DNA from 4 places in the Kitasatospora sp. NPDC001660 genome. Region 1 is predicted to be linked to each of the others. Evidence: riboswitches for the same ligand, from Rfam matches in the RefSeq annotation. Region 1 holds a riboswitch; each other region holds the start of a gene.
What was found. A riboswitch is a leader RNA that binds a small molecule or an ion and turns the genes downstream of it on or off. The one in region 1 is predicted to bind cyclic di-AMP.
Positions count from the first base shown of each region.

Region 2: it holds a riboswitch for cyclic di-AMP, as region 1 does, so the genes downstream of both, ACWCXH_RS21955 (M23 family metallopeptidase) here and ACWCXH_RS25680 (transglycosylase family protein) in region 1, are expected to answer to the same signal.
Region 3: it holds a riboswitch for cyclic di-AMP, as region 1 does, so the genes downstream of both, ACWCXH_RS08650 (transglycosylase family protein) here and ACWCXH_RS25680 (transglycosylase family protein) in region 1, are expected to answer to the same signal.
Region 4: it holds a riboswitch for cyclic di-AMP, as region 1 does, so the genes downstream of both, ACWCXH_RS13395 (LysM peptidoglycan-binding domain-containing protein) here and ACWCXH_RS25680 (transglycosylase family protein) in region 1, are expected to answer to the same signal.

Region 1 is NZ_JBSFGU010000027.1:7,835-12,527, reverse strand. It holds gene ACWCXH_RS25695 (MazG family protein) at 1-786, shown strand, start outside; gene ACWCXH_RS25690 (SDR family NAD(P)-dependent oxidoreductase) at 818-1,243, opposite strand; gene ACWCXH_RS25685 (cytochrome P450 family protein) at 1,511-2,794, shown strand; cyclic di-AMP (ydaO/yuaA leader) riboswitch at 3,005-3,173, shown strand; gene ACWCXH_RS25680 (transglycosylase family protein) at 3,179-4,138, shown strand; gene eno (phosphopyruvate hydratase) at 4,395-4,693, shown strand, end outside.
Region 2 is NZ_JBSFGU010000020.1:36,010-40,702, forward strand. It holds gene ACWCXH_RS21950 (MFS transporter) at 1-1,173, opposite strand, end outside; cyclic di-AMP (ydaO/yuaA leader) riboswitch at 1,528-1,664, shown strand; gene ACWCXH_RS21955 (M23 family metallopeptidase) at 1,667-2,275, shown strand; gene ACWCXH_RS21960 (sensor histidine kinase) at 2,490-3,941, opposite strand; gene ACWCXH_RS21965 (alpha-amylase family glycosyl hydrolase) at 4,337-4,693, shown strand, end outside.
Region 3 is NZ_JBSFGU010000006.1:14,963-19,655, forward strand. It holds gene ACWCXH_RS08645 (hypothetical protein) at 112-1,083, shown strand; cyclic di-AMP (ydaO/yuaA leader) riboswitch at 1,442-1,603, shown strand; gene ACWCXH_RS08650 (transglycosylase family protein) at 1,611-2,903, shown strand; gene ACWCXH_RS08655 (hypothetical protein) at 3,122-3,322, shown strand; gene ACWCXH_RS08660 (LacI family DNA-binding transcriptional regulator) at 3,396-4,415, opposite strand; gene ACWCXH_RS08665 (glycoside hydrolase family 13 protein) at 4,441-4,693, opposite strand, start outside.
Region 4 is NZ_JBSFGU010000009.1:224,883-229,575, forward strand. It holds gene ACWCXH_RS13385 (maleylpyruvate isomerase N-terminal domain-containing protein) at 217-846, shown strand; gene ACWCXH_RS13390 (hypothetical protein) at 966-1,331, shown strand; cyclic di-AMP (ydaO/yuaA leader) riboswitch at 1,886-2,007, shown strand; gene ACWCXH_RS13395 (LysM peptidoglycan-binding domain-containing protein) at 2,015-2,749, shown strand; gene ACWCXH_RS13400 (hypothetical protein) at 3,532-4,230, shown strand.

The sequences.
Region 1 (4,693 bases):
CGGGGTCCCACGGTGTGGCTGGGCAGCCCCGACGGGGATCCGGGCCTGACGGAGGCGCTGGCGCGCCTGGCCGTGGAGCACGCGGGCGAGGTGCCGGAGATCGAGGTGCTGCCCGGGTCGTACGACCTGCCCGGGGCACGCCTGCTGGACCTGGTCTCGGTGATGGACCGGCTGCGCTCGCCGGGCGGCTGCCCGTGGGACGCCGAGCAGACGCACGCGAGCCTGGTGAAGTACCTGGTCGAAGAGGCGTACGAGCTGGTCGAGGCGATCGAGGAGGGGGACCGGGAGACGCTGCGCGAGGAACTGGGGGACGTCCTGCTCCAGGTGTTCTTCCACTCCCGGATCGCCGAGGAGCACCCGACCGAGGCCTTCTCGATCGACGACGTGGCCGGCGACATCGTCGAGAAGCTGATGTACCGGCACCCGCACGTGTTCGGGGACGTCGAGGCGGAGGGCGCCGCCGAGGTCGAGGCGAACTGGGAGCAGCTGAAGGCCGCCGAGAAGGCGGACCGCGAGTCGGTGCTGGACGGCGTGCCGGCCGGTCTGCCGTCGCTCGCGTACGCGGCGAAGCTGGTGTCGCGGGTGCGCAGGGCCGGGTTCGAGGGCGTGCCGGACGAGCCGTACGAGCTGCCCGCGGAGCTCACGGAGCAGTCCGCGGGCAGGCTGCTGCTGGCCGTGGCGCAGCGGGCGCACGACGCCGGGGTGGACGTGGACGCGGCGCTGCGCGCGGCCGCGCGCGCCTACCGGGACGCGGTCCGCGAGGCGGAAGGGCTCAAGCCGGAATAAGCCGGAGCAGGCCGGACCAGGGGGCGGGGACTCAGGCCGCCGAGACCGTGTCCTGCGCGGTCCGCGGCTGCGGCAGGACGACCTCGCCGATCGCCTCGCCGACGAGGGCGACGAGTTCGGCGAGGCGGTCCAGGTCGAGGTGGTCGGGCAGGTCGGCGAGGGAGACGATCCGCTCGCCGTCCGGTCCGGCGACGCAGAACAGGTCGATCGGACCGAGGTGCTTCTCGGCGGTGTCGACGAGCGCGGCGACGTCGCTGGGGCGGCGGATGTCCCCGCCGACGCCGACGACGGGGCAGCCGGGCCGGTCGAGCTCGGCGGCGAGGTCTTCGGCGACGGCGACCCGCTGGTCGGCGATCAGCACTCCGGCGGCGCCGGCCGCGGTGAACCGGCGGGCGAGGTCGGCTCCCGACCCGCCGTCGAGTACCGCGATGACGACGACTGCGCCGCTGACCCTCATTGGTCGCTCCTCCCTGTGGGCGGCACCGCACCGGCGCCCACGATTTCTGCCGAGGATCGTAGGCACGTCCTGACCCTCCGCAACAGGGGTTACCCCTCAGGTGACCAGGCTCACGCCTGCCGTCCGTCCAAGGCCCGTCCAAGGCCTGTCCACGCACTGTCCACAGACCGTTCGCAAGGTGGTGATGCGCCGCCCCCGGGCCGTTGACGAGCCGGTTACGCACCGTGGATGGCGAGTCGCCCCCGACCCACCGGATACGGTCGACCCATGCCAGTTCAGCCCGACGCCGCCCGCCCGCCGCTCTTCACCTGGGAGTTCGCCGCCGACCCGTACCCGGCCTACGCCTGGCTGCGCGAGCACGCCCCCGTGCACCGCACCACGCTGCCGAGCGGGGTGGAGGCCTGGCTGGTGACACGGTACGCGGACGCGCGCCAGGCGCTGGCGGACAGCCGGCTGTCGAAGAACCCCGCGCACCACAGCGAGCAGGCGCACCGCACCGGCCGGGTCGGCATCCCGGGGGAGCGGCAGGCGGACCTGATGACCCACCTGCTGAACATCGACCCGCCGGACCACACCCGGCTGCGCCGCCTGGTGTCGAAGGCGTTCACACCGCGCCGGGTGGCCGAGTTCGAGCCGCGGGTGCAGCAGCTCACCGACCGTCTGATCGACGGCTTCGCGCAGCGCGGTTCGGCGGACCTCATCCACGAGTTCGCGTTCCCGCTCCCCATCTACGCGATCTGCGACCTGCTCGGCGTGCCGGCCGAGGACCAGGACGACTTCCGCGACTGGGCCGGGATGATGATCCGCCATGGCGGCGGTCAACGCGGCGGCGTGGGGCGGGCGGTGAAGCGGATGCGGGCGTACCTGCTGGAGCTGATCCACCGCAAGCGGGCGGACCTCGGGGACGACCTGATCTCGGGCCTGATCCGGGCGAGCGACCACGGCGAGCACCTCACCGAGAACGAGGCCGCCGCGATGGCGTTCATCCTCCTCTTCGCGGGCTTCGAGACCACCGTCAACCTGATCGGCAACGGGACGTACGCGCTGCTGCGCAACCCGGAGCAGCGCCGCCTGCTCCAGGAGTCGGTGGCGCGCGGCGAGACGGCGCTGCTGGAGACCGGGATCGAGGAACTCCTGCGCTACGACGGGCCGGTGGAGCTCGCGACGTGGCGGTTCGCGACCCGCCCGCTGGCCATCGGCGGGGTGGACATCCCGGTCGGCGACCCGGTGCTCGTGGTGCTGGCCGCGGCGGACCGGGACCCGGCCCGTTTCTCGGACGAGAACACCCTGGACCTGGCCCGAACGGACAATCCGCACCTGGGTTTCGGGCACGGCATCCACTACTGCATCGGCGCCCCGCTGGCCAGGCTCGAAGGGCGGGCGGCGCTGGCCACGCTGCTGTCCCGGCTGCCCGATCTCGCGCTGGCGCAAAGCCCCGAGGAACTGCGCTGGCGCGGTGGCCTGATCATGCGCGGATTGCGTGAACTACCGGTCGAATTCAGTCCCGAGAGCCGCTCGCCGCATGCGCTCGCGGACGCTCCACCATGCTGACGATACGTCGCAAACCGGTCCACATGCCTGGTGTGAACACCCATCAATCCGGACAAACAACCGCCGTTGGTAGGCGATCGACCACGCGCCGTGATGTCTGTGTGATATCTGCGATATGAGCTTGTGATTGATCTGAGGATCTGTCTACTCTCCCTGGAGTTCGCAGCTGCGGACCCCGAGTGCGGAACGCCGAGTCCTGCCCGCCGCACCACGGGAAACCGACCAGAACCCTGGGCAGGGGCGGGGGAACCAGGTTTGTTGCCGTTCCTCCACGGCTTGGGGTGAAGCCGCCCGAGCGGAATCGTTTCCGCAGACGGCGGCCGGGCCACCTCCCGGTCCGAACCCGACAGCTCACCTCGCAGGCGTGCGGAGAGGGACCCCTTCATGCTGTTCGTTGGAACCGGCCGTCACCGTCGTCGCACCCAGACCGAGAAGGCCATCGCCGCCGCGGGTGTGGCCGGCGTCGGACTCGCGATGCCGATCCTCACCGCCACCGGCGCCTCCGCCGCCCCGGCCTCCGCCTGGGACTCCGTCGCCCAGTGCGAGAGCGGCGGCGACTGGGGCATCAGCACCGGCAACGGCTTCTACGGCGGCCTGCAGTTCACCTCCAGCACCTGGAAGGCGTTCGGCGGCACCGCGTACGCGCCGCAGGCCAACCAGGCCAGCAAGGGCCAGCAGATCGCGGTGGCCGAGAAGGTCCTGGCCTCGCAGGGCCCGGGCGCCTGGCCGGTCTGCTCGAAGAAGGCCGGCCTGTCGAAGGGCGGCGCCCCGGCGGCCGTCGACACCTCGGACGCCCAGCCCGCCGCCCAGCAGCACTCCCAGCCGGCGCAGCAGCCCGCGGCGAAGCCGGCCCAGCCGAAGCCGGCTCAGATGCCCGCCCAGCAGCAGTACCACCAGCAGTACCAGCAGCACGCCCAGCAGGCCCAGCCCCAGCAGCAGACCCAGGCCTCGGGCTTCTCCGGCAAGGCCGGCTGGGACGCCGACGCGAAGGTGTACTGGTACCAGAGCAACGGCGCCTGGCACTGGACCAGCCACCAGAGCGTCTACCACCAGTACGCCGGCCAGGCCGCCCAGCAGCAGCACGCCCAGCAGCAGCACGCCCAGCAGCAGCACGCCCAGCAGCAGTACGCCCAGCCCCAGCAGCAGGCCCCGGCCGCGGCCCCGCACGCCGCCGCCCCGCAGGGCGGCCACGACTACACCGTCCGCGCCGGTGACACGCTGTCGACCATCGCCGCCGCCCAAGGCGTGTCCGGCGGCTGGCAGTCCGTCTACGACGGCAACCGCGCCACCGTCGGCGGCGACCCGAACCTGATCCTGCCCGGCCAGGTCCTGCACCTCGGCTGACCGCCCGACCGACGGCGGACGGCGCGACACGCGGAGGGGGCCGACCCCGGATCGGCCCCTTTCGTCCGCATTCGGCCCATTCCACGGGGCCGGCAGGTGAACTACCGGCAAGTAGCACGGCCACACGCTGAGACGGGACCGAGGTCGGCGTGGCCCCGGGACCCCGTGCGGTTAGGCTCTGGTCGTAACGACTCCGCAATCGTCCCGCTGACCGCACCACCGTCAGCAGGACCCTGCTTCCGCAAGGAGATGCCTCGTGCCGTCCATCGATGTCGTCGTAGCCCGTGAGATCCTCGACTCTCGTGGCAACCCCACGGTCGAGGTCGAGGTCGGCCTCGACGACGGCAGCACCGGTCGTGCCGCTGTCCCGTCGGGTGCCTCCACCGGTGCCTTCGAGGCGCTGGAGCTCCGCGACGGCGACAAGAACCGCTACTTCGGCAAGGGTGTGGAGAAGGCCGTCCTGGCCGTCATCGAGCAGATCGGCCCGGAGCTGGTCGGCTACGACGCCACCGAGCAGCGCCTGATCGACCAGGCCATGCTGGACCTGGACGCCAC
Region 2 (4,693 bases), on a different contig from region 1:
GACGGCCGCGAGGACGGTCGCCGTCAGCGGGGCGACGAGCAGCGTCATGCCGCAGCCCATCACGGTGACGGCGGGCAGGACGTCCGCCCAGTAGGAGGATCCGGCGCCGGCGCGCAGCATCAGCAGCACCCCGGCGGCGCACAGCAGGGGGCCGACGGTGAGCGGGATCCGTGGGCCGATCCGCTTGCCGAGCCGTGCGGCGCGCGAGGACAGCGCCAGCATCAGCACGGTGATCGGGAGCAGGGCCAGACCGGAGACCAGCGGCGAGAAGCCGGCGACGATCTGCAGCTGCACGACCAGCAGGAAGAACACGCCGCTGAACGCCGCGTACACGCAGAGGGTCACCAGGTTCACGGCCGTGAAGAGCCGTGAGGAGAACAGGCCGAGCGGCAGCATCGGTTCGGGGGCGCGGCGCTCGACGGCGAGGAAGGCCGCGCCGAGGGCGAGCCCGAGCACGCCGGTGACCCAGACGGCGGGGGAGAGGCCCTCGCCGGCCGCCGTCAGCGCGTAGGTGAAGGTGCCGAGCGCGAGGGCGGCGAGCAGCGAGCCGAGCACGTCGAAGCGGCCGGAGGCGCTCTCGTCCCGGCTCTCGGGGACGTAGCGGGAGGCGACCGCGATGACGGCGGCGGCGAGCGGCAGGTTGAGCAGGAAGATCCACCGCCAGCCGGGGCCGTCCACCAGCCAGCCGCCGACGAACGGGCCGACGGCCGCCGACACGCCGCCGAGGCCGGACCACAGTCCGACCGCGGCCGAGCGGTCGTCCGGGTGGAAGACCGCCTGGAGCATGGCGAGCGAACCGGGCGTCAGCAGCGCGCCGCCGATGCCCTGGACGGCGCGCGCGGCGATCAGCACCTGGATGTTCGGCGCGGCGGCGCAGGCCGCGGAGGCGGCGGCGAACCAGACCACGCCGAGCAGGAACACCCGGCGCCGTCCGTAGCGGTCGCCGAGTGCGCCGCCGAGCAGGATGAGCCCGGCGAGCGTCAGCAGATAGGCGTTCAGCGTCCACTGCAGGGACGCGAGGGTGGCGCCGAGATCGGCCCCGATGCGGGGCAGGGCGACGTTCACCACGGTGCTGTCGAGCAACGCCATGCTGGAGCCGAGCACCGTCGCCAGGAGGACCCAGCGTCCCTGCGTGGTGCCCAGGCGCAGGGTGCCGGCCTTGGTTGTGGTCACGGCCCGATCCTCCGCCCGGTGGGGTGGACGTGACAAGGGTCACCGGCGGCGCGTTCGGGGATGGCGGCGGGTGATCGGGTGGTCGCGGAGGGGTGGTCGCATCGGCGCACAGTGGCGGAACGACTGCCAGGAGTGAATGGATTGTGCACGTACTGTATTGCGGATCATTCGGAGCGTCATCGCGGAGGGCGGGGTTGTCGTGGGTTCGAGAGATCGACATTGCTTCACCCGGACGGATGAGTTTTAGTTCAGCGACCGACCGGCCAGCCCGGACGGATCCACCGGGTGGAACGCCGAGTCCTGCCGCTGCCCGGTGGCTCGAACTGAGCTCTGTACGGCAGGAGCGGGGGACCCACAGGTAAGACGCCGGACCGGAATCCGCGCTTTGGGCGCGGCAGTCCAGGACCGGCTTGGGGTGAAGCCGCGCGTGCGGCCGGGCAACTCCAGCCCGAACCCGACAGCTCACCTCGCAGGCGTCGGAGAGGAATCTTCCATGCCTGCACTGGCTCGTCGTATCACCCTGCCCCGCGCCGCCCGCATCGGCATCGCCACCGCCGTGACCGGGGTCTCCTTCGTCCTCCCCCTCGTGACCACGATGAGCGCCCAGGCCCACACCGCCGCCCCCACTGTCGTGTCCGCCGCCGTGGTCCAGCCCGCCAAGGCGGTCGCCGCCGCTCCGGCCGCCGCGGTCACCTCCGGTTACGTCGCCCCGCTCGCCAAGCCGGTGCTGGGCGAGGCGTACGGCGTGGCCGGCACGATGTGGGCCTCCGGCCACCACACCGGCCAGGACTTCATCTGCTCCACCGGTACCCCGGTGCGCGCCGTCGCCGGCGGTGTCGTGGTGAAGGCCGGCAACGGCGGCGCCTACGGCAACGAGGTCGAGATCCGGCTCGCCGACGGCAAGTACGCGCAGTACGCGCACCTCTCCTCGATCGGCGTGTCGGTCGGTCGGGCCGTGACCGTCGGCCAGCAGCTCGGCCTCTCCGGTGCGACCGGCAACGTCACCGGCCCGCACCTGCACTTCGAGATCCGCACCGGGCCGGAGTACGGCTCGGACATCAACCCGGTCACCTACCTCCGGGCGCACGGCGTCGCGCTCTGACCCTTGACGGGGTGATGCCCCTGACGGGGCGACGGACCACCGCGGGTGCGGGGCGAAACGATCAACCGGGATGGTCATGTCGGGTGACCGCTCGACCGGTGATCGCCGCACCGGCGGACATGGGCGCGGGACACGCCCAGGCCGGCCCGGCTCGCGAGACCTTCCTCGCGAGCCGGGCCGGCCGCTGCCGTTCCGGGCTCTCCCGGCCCCCGGGTCAGCCCTGACCGGACCCGTGCCGCGGGGGCGTCTTCGGCGGAGGTGTCGGAGCGCCCGGCAGCCGGACCGTCGCGACGGTGCCGCCGGCGGCACCGTCGGGCGCGAGCGTCACCTCGCCGCCGGTGGCACGGACGGTGCGGGCGACGATCGCCAGTCCCAGGCCGGATCCGGGCAGTTGGCGGGCGGACGGGGAGCGCCAGAAGCGGTCGAAGACGTGCGGGAGGTCCTCGGCGGCGATGCCGGGGCCCCGGTCGCGGACGGCGAGCGCGCCGTTCGTCAGCGAGACGTCGATCCGTCCCCCCGGCGGGCTGAACTTCACCGCGTTGTCGAGCAGGTTGATCACGGCGCGCTCCAGTGCGTGCGGGTCGGCGCGGACGTACCAGGGGTCCAGGTCGACGGTGAAGGCGAGCCCGGGGCCGCGCAGTTCGGCCCGTTCGACGGCGCGGGCGGCGACGTCGTGCAGGGCGACGAGGGGCAGCGGCTTCGCGCCGCGGGCGTCGGCCGGGCGGGAGAGTTCGAGCAGGTCGCCGATGAGGGTGGAGAGTTCCGTCATCTGCGCCTTCATGTTGCCGAGGATCCGGGTGCGGGTCGCCTCGGGCAGCGGGCGGCCGGACTCCTCGCTGCGGATCAGCAGGTCGACGTTGGTGCGCACGGAGGCCAGTGGGGTGCGCAGTTCGTGGCCGGCGTCGGCGATGAGCCGGGCCTGGCTGTCCAGCGAGCCGACGAGGGCGGTGCTCATCGCGTTGAAGGCCTCGCCGAACCGGGCGATCTCGTCGTGGCCGGACACCTCGATCGTCATGCCCGGCTCCTGGGTGCGGGCGATGTGCTGGGCCGCGCGGGTGAGGCGGTCGACCGGGCGCAGGGCGGTGCGGGCGATCCACAAGGCGCCCGCGGCGGCGAGCGCGATGACGACGGCCGCGGCGCCGGCGGTGATCAGGGCGAGTTCGGTGAGCGCGTCCTGCACCGGTTCGAGCGGCTGGGCGATCGCCACGGCGGCGGTGGGTACGGCCTCGCCGAACCCCGCGGGGCCGATGCTGACCACGTAGACGCGCACCGGGGTGCCGTCGGCGGTCTGGCCGTCGCGGAACAGCGAGGCGGCGTGCGCTCCGGTGCTCCCGCTCCCCGCGATCTGGAGGTCCTCCGGGGCGACGGCCACGGCGCGGGGGTCGTTCTGCGGGCAGGAGGTGCCGTCGGCGACGATCACCGTGGGGAGGATGCCTCCCTTGGGCATCCACGGCTGCCCGGCCGTGCCGTGGCACAACTCGGTCAAGGCCTTGATCTGCTGGCCGTTCGGGGGCCGGTCGCCCGGCATCCACGAGCGGGCCAGGGTCCGATCGACCTGGTTGACCATTTCATTGCGTGCGACGAACCAGCCGGCCACGGCGCAGGCCACGACCGCCAGCGAGACGGCGGCCGCGGTGAACAGCGCGAGCCGGCCGCGGAGTGTCATCCGGCCGAACCACCGTGGCCTGTCCGGTCTTTCTTCGCCCTTTGCCGTCATGGCTCCATTTCCCCCCGGTGCGTGTCCATCGTCGGGCCACGATCCACCGCGACCGTGAGACCCCGATGAGAACCACCTGACGCGGAGATCAAGAGAGGCGTTCGCACATTCCCGGCGGAATCGTTCGTTGACGTCCAGGACGTTGTCCGTCCCCGGAACCGCGACGGACCAGCGGCCGTTGCCGGCGTCGGTGACCTTCCACTGCCGGGAGGCCCGGTCCGCGTGCCAGTCACCAGGAGGTCGACGGCCGCGATGGCCGCAGGTGCGGCGGGCTGTCGGGACGGCCGGGATTCGGCGAGAATCGGGGGAACCCGGCCCCCGGACCCGGCAGGAGGACCCAGCCCATGACCTCGACCCGCTCCGGCCCCGACTGGCTGGCCGACGCCGTCCTCTACCAGATCTACCCGCAGACCTTCGCCGACTCCGACGGCGACGGCATCGGCGACTTCGCCGGCATCGCCGAGCACCTCGACCACCTCTCCTGGCTCGGCGTCGACACGGTCTGGCTCAACCCCTGCTTCGCCTCGCCGTTCCGCGACGCCGGCTACGACATCACCGACTACCTCGCCCCCGCCCCGCGCTACGGCAGCACCGAGGACCTCGTGGCCCTGGTCGAGGCCGCCCGTCGCAAGGGCATCCGGATCCTGTTCGACCTGGTCGCCGGCCACACCTCCGACCGCCACCCGTGGTTCCTGGCCGCC
Region 3 (4,693 bases), on a different contig from region 1:
TCATCGGCCCGCGCACGCGAGCCTTTCGCGCGCCACACACACGACGCTCGCGCGAAACCGGCACGGCAGCCGACTGCAGCCCTGACGGGCCGATGTCCTACGATCTCCGCCATGAGCACCGCAGCCATCCCGGGCGCGCCACTGCCCGTCCGCACCCCAGGCTCCCGCGCGCGGGGGCGCCACCGCCGCCCCGAGCGCCCCGAGATCCCCGCCGGCTCCCCGGCCCTGGTGCTCGCCGTGCCCGCGACCGCCGGGCCCGAGTCCCGCTCGGTCGTCGAGGAGCTCCTCTCGATCGTCCGCAGCGAGCAGAACGGCGTCGAGACCGCGGTGGGCTACCTCCCCGGCAACCACACCGAGGGCGCGGACGACCACGAGCGCAGCGTCGGCGAGCTGCTGGCGGCCGCCGCCGAGGCCGGCGTCCCGGCGCCGATCCTGGTGCCGCTGGTGCCCGGCCCGCACGGCTTCCTGACCGAACTCCACGCACTCGCCGCCGAGCACGGCGCCCACGTCACCGACGCGCTGGGCCCGCACCCGCTGCTCGCCGAGGCCGTCCACGTGCGCCTGTCCGAGGCCGGACTGGCCCGCGCCGACCGCGCGCGCCTGTTCGCCATCGCGACCGCCGCGGACGGCGTCGTACTGACCACCGTCGGCGGCGAGGACGCCGCGGCGGCCGCCGGCATCACCGGCGTGCTGCTCGCCGCCCGCCTGGCCGTCCCGGTCGTCGCCGCCGCGCTCGACGTGCCCGGCTCGGTCGCCGCGGCCGTCGCGCACCTCAAGGAGACCGGCTCGCAGCGCCCCGCGCTGGCCCCGCTGGTGATCGGCCCGGAGGCGGACTCCGAGCTGCTCGCCGCGGCCGCCGAGGAGACCGGCTGCCCGTCCGCCGCGCCGCTCGGCGCGTACCAGACGGTCGGCCAGCTCATCGCCTCCCAGTACCTCGCCGCACTGCCGGCCCCGTCGCCGGAGGCGCTGGCCGCCGCGCAGGCCGAGGCCGAGGCTGCGGAGGCCGCCGCCGGGGGCTCCCACGCGGCCCACGCGGCCGGTGGGACGGCCGCCGGGGCAGCCGAGGAGTCTGCCGGCGAGTAGCAGGCACACGCTCGAGAAAGGGCTCGGAACGGCTGCGTTCCGGGCCCTTTCGGCTTGCGCCATAAGGGAATTAAGAACCAAATATGTAAAATGTCCGTTTTGTAAATATTTGCACCTTGGTGACGCTCTGTCATTCCGATTCTGAGATCCCGCCAGCTGTACACATCCATGGGCCAATTGCAGGAAGACGATCATTTCCGATCATGAGGAGCTGAATTTTTGGCAGTTTCCGATAACCCGTGATGCACATCACAGATATTTGCAGTTTGAACTTAAGTCTGCTTAACGTGCTCCCCGTTCGTGACCACACGAACCCAGCTCATCCGCAACGCCGAGTCCTGCCGTCGGGTGCGCTGGCAGCGCGAAAACGCACCACGGCAGGAGCGGGGGACCCACAGGTAAGTCGCCCCGGACCGCTCCACGGAACGGTTCTGGGCTAGGGGTGAAGCCGCGCCACAGCGCGGCCGGGCAACTCCAGCCCGAATCCGACAGCTCACCTCGCAGGCGTGGGAGAGGACCGCGTCTTCATGCTGCCCACCAACGGCACCCGCCTGTCCAGCCGCACCCATCGCGTCATCGCCGCCCTCGGCGTCGCAGGCGTCGGCCTCACCATCCCCTGCCTCTCCTCCGGGACCGCCTCCGCCGCCTCCGTCGCCACCTGGGAGAAGGTCGCCCAGTGCGAGAGCAGCGGCGACTGGAGCATCAACACCGGCAACGGCTTCTACGGCGGGCTGCAGTTCACCTCCAGCACCTGGGCCGCCTTCGGCGGCACCGCCTACGCCCCGCAGGCCAACCAGGCCACCAAGGACCAGCAGATCGCGATCGCCGAGAAGGTCCTCGCCTCCCAGGGGCCCGGCGCCTGGCCCGTGTGCTCCGTCCAGGCCGGCCTGACCAAGGGCGGCGCCCCGGCCGCCGTCGACACCTCCGCCGGCGCGACCGCCGCGAAGGCTGCCGCGCCGGCCGCCAAGCCGGCTGCCCCGGCCGCGAAGCCTGCCGCCCCGGCGCAGGACCAGGCCCCGGCCGCCGACAACTCCGCCAAGGGCAACTGGGCGCAGAAGCGCCAGGGCTGGACCCAGAACGGCACCCAGACCAACGGCTCCGACTACACCGTCGTGGCCGGCGACTGGCTGTCCTCGATCGCCGACAAGCACAACGTCAAGGGCGGCTGGCAGCGGCTGTTCGAGCTGAACCGCGGCATCCTGACCGAGGGTCCGGACATCATCTACCCGGGCCAGCACCTGACCTTCGGCGACCCCGCCCAGGCTCCGGCCGGCCAGTCCGGCGACTTCAACTGGTTCGACCGCTCGCAGAAGTCGGGCCAGTCCTCCGCCGGGAACGCCGTGAACGCCCAGCCGGCCGCCGAGACCCAGACCCTGGCCGCCAAGCCGTCGACCAAGCCCGCCGCCAAGCCCTCCGCCCAGGCGCAGGCCAAGACCCCGGCCCCTGCCCCGGCCGCCACCGGCACCATGGCCGCCGCGGTCAACTTCGCCAAGTCGCAGGTCGGCCAGGCCTACGTGTACGGCGGCACCGGCAACGGCGGCTGGGACTGCTCGGGCCTGACCCAGGCCGCGCTGCGCGCCGCGGGCATCTCCGTCCCGCGCGTCGCCGCCGACCAGGCCGCCGCCAGCACCCACGTCTCGCTGGACAGCCTGCAGCCGGGCGACCTGCTGTTCTGGTCCAACAACGGCCAGAACTCCGGCGTCTACCACGTCGCGATCTACATCGGCGGCGGTCAGTACGTCGAGGCCGCCAACCCGAGCTCGGGCGTCCGCCTGCAGACCATCGCCAACTGGGCGCCGGACTTCGCCGGCCGCGTCTGACGACGGGTAGCAGATTGCGGATGACGGCAAACAGGTAACAGATTTCATCATCTGTTCGCTGTCATCTGTCACCCGTCCGCCCCGGGGAGAGTCTGGTCGCTCCTCCCCGGGGCTTCGACGTCTCCGCGCATCCGCGCCTCCGCGCCTCCGTGTCTCCGCGTGGTCAAACTCCGGACCAACGGGCATGCTTCTGCTCCGCACCCGAGGAGGAGTCACCCATGGCCCACGTCACCGTCGCACTCGACGCGAACCTCGCGATCGACGCGATGATGCTCTCCGGTACCAAGAACCCGCAGGACGCCGTCGAACTGATCCTGCGCGACTACCTTGCCCGTGGCCGCCGCACCGAGACCCGTACCGGCGAGGCCGCCGACGGCCACCGCCTCACCGCCGACCGCCCGGCCGTCCAGGAGGGCTGACCCTGGGCACGCCGAAGGGCCCGGAGAGCAGCCGCTCTCCGGGCCCTTCGCCGCAAGGCACCGGACCCCGCGCTCAGCGCGCGCAGGCCCCCGTGGAGCCGCGCATGACCAGCTCCGGCTGGAACATGAACTCCCCGCGCTGGGCGGCGTTTCCGCCCACCTCCTCCAGCAGCGCGTCCACCGCCGCCGTCGCCATCGCCTCGACCGGCTGGCGGACCGTCGTCAGCGGCGGCTCCGTGAAGGCGATCAGCGGCGAGTCGTCGAAGCCGACCACCGACACGTCCTGCGGCACCGAAAGCCCCCGCTGCCGCACCGCCCGGATCGCCCCGAGCGCCATCATGTCGCTGCCGCACACGATCGCCGTGCACCCCTTGTCCAGCAGCGCACCGGCCGCCGCGTGCCCGCCCTCGACGCTGAACAGCGTGTGGTGGACGAGTTCCTCGGCCTCCTCCTGCGTCCGCCCGAGGACGGCCTGCATCGCGGCCGTGAAACCCTCGATCTTGCGCAGCACCGGCACGTACCGCCGCTGCCCGACCGCCAGCCCGATCCGCTCGTGCCCGAGCTCGGCCAGGTGCTGGACGGCCATCCACATCGCGGCCCGGTCGTCCGGCGAGATGAACGGCGCGTCGATCCGCTCGCTGAAGCCGTTGATCAGGACGAACGGCACCCCGCGCCCGGCCAGCCGGGCGTACCGGTCGTGGTCGGCGGTGGAGTCGGCGTGCAGCCCGGAGACGAAGACGATGCCCGCCACGCCCCGGTCCACCAGCATCTCGACCAGTTCGTCCTCGGTGGACCCGCCGGGCGTCTGGGTGCACAGCACCGGCGTGTAGCCGTGCCGGCTGAGCACCTGCTCGATGACCTGCGCGAGCGCGGGGAAGATCGGGTTGCTGAGCTCCGGCGTGATCAGCCCGATCAGCCCGGCGCTGCGCTGGCGCAGGCGGGTCGGCCGCTCGTACCCGAGCACGTCGAGCGCTGCCAGCACGGTCTGCCGGGTGGCGGCGGAGACGTTCGCCTTGCCGTTGAGCACGCGCGAGACGGTGGCTTCGCTGACCCCCGCCTGCGCCGCGATGTCTGAAAGTCGCGCCGTAGTCACGGGCCCAGAGCCTATTGCACCCACGTCAGACCGCCCACCAGCCGGTGCTGTCCGGAGCGAGCACCGTCTCGCCGCCGTCCACCACCAGCTCCGTCGAGGACAGGAGCAGCTTCCCGGGGGCGGGTATCCGCACCGGCTCGCCGCTCGTGTTGACCGTGCAGACGAAGGAGCCGCGGCGCAGCGCCAGCGTGCCCTCGGGCGCCTCCAGCCACTCGACCTCCGTGCCGGCGCCCAGGTCGGGCTGCGCCCGGCGGACGGCGAGCGCGCTGCGGTAGAGC
Region 4 (4,693 bases), on a different contig from region 1:
CCGTAGCCGGCGAGGAGCCCCGCGACCGGCTCGGCGCTCATGCACCTGCCTCGCTTCGCTCACTCACGCCGCCCGCCTCGCTTCGCCCGGCGAGCGCTTCGGGGGCGCTGGTCATGCCCCGATCGCCGGACCTCAAGTGCCCCCCCCGCAACCGGGTTTCCGGGTCGTTCGGCTACGGTGAACGTACGTTGTCCGTGCCGCTCCAGAGGAGACCGAATGTCCCGTCAAATCGCTCCCACGACCGAGCTGTTGGCCGAGGCCTGGCACTCCTGGGCGGAACGCGGCAAGGGGTTGGACGGCGAGGCGTGGGCCCGGGACACCCGACTGCCGGGCTGGACGGTCCTGGACCTGTTCGCACACGTGGCGCCCGCCGCCGAATCGTTCACGCAGCTGCGCGGGGCCATCGTCGACGGCCCGGCGAACGTGGAGACCGGCGCTGCCATCCTGCGCCACTTCAACCAGCCGGGCGGCCTCGCGCACACCGCCGCGGGGCACGTTGCCGATGTCGCGAAGCAGGCCGCCGCCGCGACCGACCCGGCGGGGCTGATCGCCCGGTTCGAGGTCGAGGGCCCGGCCGCGCTGGCCGGCTACGCGGACCTGTCGCCGGACAGCGTGGCCGCCCACCCGCTGCTCGGCAGTGTGCGGATCGGCGCGCTGGCCGAGGTGGCGCTCATGGAGGCGACCGTCCACCTGCTCGACCTGATCGCCGTCGTCGGCGGCCCGCCGCCCGCCGACGCGGCCCTGCACGCGACCCGCGCGCTGCTCGCCGAGGTGGCCGACCCGGTCGCGTTCATCGAGGCGGCCTCCGGCCGTTCGGGCGCCGCGGTGCTCCCGGTGATCCGCTGATCCGCCCTTGGGCCTGACGCTCCGTGGGCTCCCCCGTGGGGTCCTTCTCCGCAGGTCAGGCGTACGATGTGCGCCGGAACTCCGCAGCGGGGAATTCGGGGAAGACGGGGGAGCGGTCGATGTTCGACATCGTATGGTGGATCGCGCCGGCAGTGCTGTACGGCGGCGGGTACGTCGCGAACAACGCCCGCCGGGCGATGAAGACCCGGCACGAGCGCAAGCTGGAGCTGCTGGAGGCGGCGGACCGCCAGCGGGCCGCTCTGGAGGCGGCCAAGCGCCCGCCCGAGCCGGTCTGCGGCTGCACGCACCACCTGGCCAAGCACGACAAGCAGGGCCGCTGCCACGAGGAGGTCGAGGCGCCGACCGCGTGGGACGCCGACCGCCGGCCGGTGCAGTTCGAGCCGCGCCAGTGCAACTGCCAGCAGTACGTCGGTCCCGAGCCGCTGGGGACGGTCTTCGCCCAGGAGCTCGTGGACCCGCGCTGAGAAGCGCAGGAGCCCCTGGGTGGCAGGCCGGCCTGCCACCCAGGGGCTCCTGTCGTGCGGGCGGCAGCGGCGGCGATGGCCCGTGGGATGCCTGGAGTTCGACGGCGTTGGGGGCGTGCGGTCAGTCAGTCCGTCTCGGCGGTGAAGCGGGCGCGGTCGCGCTGCACCTGCGACCCGGCCGCGTGCTGGGACTCGCGGCGCTGGGCGGCGCGGCCCGCACCTCACGGTTCCAGCCCGAGCCGGACAGGATCTGGCCCGGGCCGCACGGCGCGCCATCGGGCGGTGGCCGCCGCACCGGGCCCGGCGGCCCGCACTGACGCGCACTCATAGGGCTGTTACCGCATCGTTACCAAGGAATGTTGCGGATCATTCGGACAATCCGGCCGGGACGTGACCCGGCTCACGAAGGCTTGTGCTATTGGCTCCGTGCCGTTTACGGTCCTTCTCGTTCGTCTCTGTACGAAACGAACCCCGCTCTCCGGAACGCCGAATCCTGCCGCCGGACCGGGCGGGCACGTGCACCCATGAAGCACCACGGCAGGGGCGGGGGACCCACAGGTAAGTCGCCTCATCCGGGCTGGTCCCGGCGGGGCTAGGGGTGAAGCCGCGTCTCTGCGCGGCCGGGCTGCTCCAGCCCGAACCCGACAGCTCACCTCGCAGGCGTGGGAGAGGAATCGCACTTCATGCTGCCCGTCAACGCTCGCCCCAGCCTGTTCGCTGCCGGTTCCATCAAGCGCATCGTCGCGGCCGCCGTGGTCGTCGGCGTCGGCGCCGGCGTCCCGGTGGTCGCCGCCACCGCCTCGAACGCCGCCCCCGTCACGTCCGCCCCGGTGCACTCGGTCCAGGCCGCCCCGGCCGCCGCCCCGCAGGCGCCCGCCGGCTACACCGTCCGGAGCGGTGACTCCCTCACCAAGATCGCCACCGCGCACAACGTGCAGGGCGGCTGGCAGAAGCTCTACGACCTCAACAAGTCCGTGCTGACCAACGGCCCGGACAAGATCTACCCGGGCCAGCACCTGACCCTGGGCGGGGCCGCCCCGGCGCAGGCCCCGGCTGCGCCGGCGCCCGCTGCGGCTGCGGCCAAGCCGGCTGCCGCCAGCCCGCTGGCCGCCGCCCCGGTCGCGAACACCCCGGCCGCGCTGCAGGCGCTCGCCGCCTCGATCGTCCCGGCGAACCAGCTGGCCTCGTTCGACCAGATCATCAGCCACGAGAGCGGCTGGAACGTCCACGCCACCAACCCGAGCTCGGGTGCCTACGGCCTGCCGCAGGCGCTGCCCGGCAACAAGATGGCCTCGGCCGGTTCCGACTGGCAGAACAACCCCGCCACCCAGCTCAAGTGGGCCCTGCAGTACATGAACACCGTCTACGGCAGCCCGAACGCCGCCTGGGCGTTCTGGCAGGTGCACCAGGCGTACTGATCGGACCTCTCCCGATCAGTACGGCCTGATCGGACCTGATCGGCCTGTTCGAACCGGTGGGTCCGGGCGAGTACCGCCCGCCGACCGGACGTCCGGTCGGCGGGCGGGCTGCCAAGCGGCCACCTGAACGGCCCGGTTCACGTTGCGGTGCGTGAGCCGGGCCGTCGGCGTACCCGGGGTCCGGACGGGACCGCGGCGCGGTCAGTCCGCCGCGCCGCAGCGCGCCAGGCGCTCGGCGAACACGGCGAGGTCCTCGTCCCCCCAGCTCCCGCCGGGTCGGCCCGGCGCCGGTTTCGTCCGGGCCGACGACCAGGATCTCGTCCGGGGTGCCGAGGCAGGCGCCGTAGTGGAGGTGGACGCCCTCGGTGTCGAGGCCGGTGAAAGCGGCCCGCCCGTCGAGCACCACCACCGTGTCCTCCGCGCCGGCGGGGAAGCCCTCGCCGGCGAGGCGGCGACCGGTGGTGACCCGCACCGGCCGGCCCACCCGGGTGAGCGTGGTGCGGTGGCGGGTGGCCAGGGCCGAGACGCTGCTGATCCCCATGATGCTGGACCTGCACACCAGTGCCGGATCCGGCAAGCGCACCCGCGGCAAGCCGGGGGCGGCCCACGAAGGGGTGTGTCGGCCGCACAGATTGCGGCGGGCACACCCGTGGGAACATCCGGCCGGCTGACACGCTGTCCGGGCGTGGTCCGAGAATCGGGTGATCCAGGGGACGGTAGTGAACTCCCGTGGGATGCTGCTGCTTTGGTCCGACTGCCGCACCGACCCGGGGGAGCCACCCATGCCACTGTTCGGCAACCGCAAGAACCTTCCGAAGCCGCTGTGCGACGAGCACGGCCCGTGCAAGGCGCTGGCCGAGATCTCGGTCTTCGAGGTCCGTGACCGGCTGCGGCTCCTGTTCGCCCCGACCCGTGCCCTGGGCCCCGACCCCATGGCCCGGCAGGTCGACGATGAGCTGTCGGTCGTCCTCTGCGTGAACGGCGGGAAGCGGGGCGGGAAGACCGAGGCCCTGTCGATAGCCGAGCACGCCGCCGACCAGTGGAGCGTCAGCCGGGCCGAGCTCTGGGAGCGGGCCTTCGCCAACCTGGCCACCGAGCACCTCAACCGCCAGTCCTTCAACGCGACGAACGGCGACGTCCTCTACGCCGTGAACGGGACGGGGGTGTGGCCCGGCGCCGCCCAGGCCCTGCGCCTGGAGAACGCCCTGGGCGGGGCCGAGCTGCCCCACGGCGCGCTGGTCACCCTGCCGACGAACAACGCGTTCTGCGCGGCGCCGATCCGCAGCGGCTCGTCGCTGACCGCGATCCGCTTCATGATCGACCTGTCGAAGGAGCTCCAGATCAACGACCCGGCCCCGCTGACCTCGTCGATCTTCTGGTACCGGGACGGCTGGCTGGAGAACCTGAACGTCGGCGACAACGGCATGATGCGGCCGTCCGCCCGCTTCCGGGAGATGGCGAACAGCCTCCCCGCCACGTGAGCCCCGTCCAGGCCCGCCACGGCCGGCTACGCCGGCGCGGCGGCGCCCGGCCCTCGCATGCCGCCGGTCGGGGCCACGGCCTCGGCCCTGAAGATCGGGCTTGCCCTGATCACCGGTCTGACCGTGACCGGGCACTCCGCCCAGCAGGCCATGGACAAGGAAGCGGCCAGGGCACGTCCGCCGACTACAAGGTCACCGACAGCGCCTTCAACGGCCTTGACCCGGCTGCGTCGGCCCAGGTCGCCAAGGTGGCGGGCCGTCGCGTCGGGCGGCGGAACCCGACCCTCCTGTCGCCGCGTCCGTAACTGCGCATAAGGAGCCTCGGCCAGCTCCGACGCCCGTGCCCGGGCGGCGCTGGAGCGGCTGATCCTCGGCGGCTGAGCTCCCGGGTCACCGTACTCTGCCGAGGAGTTGACTTGCGGCGGGTAGGGGAATGACCCACGAACCGCGATCATGCTCGGGA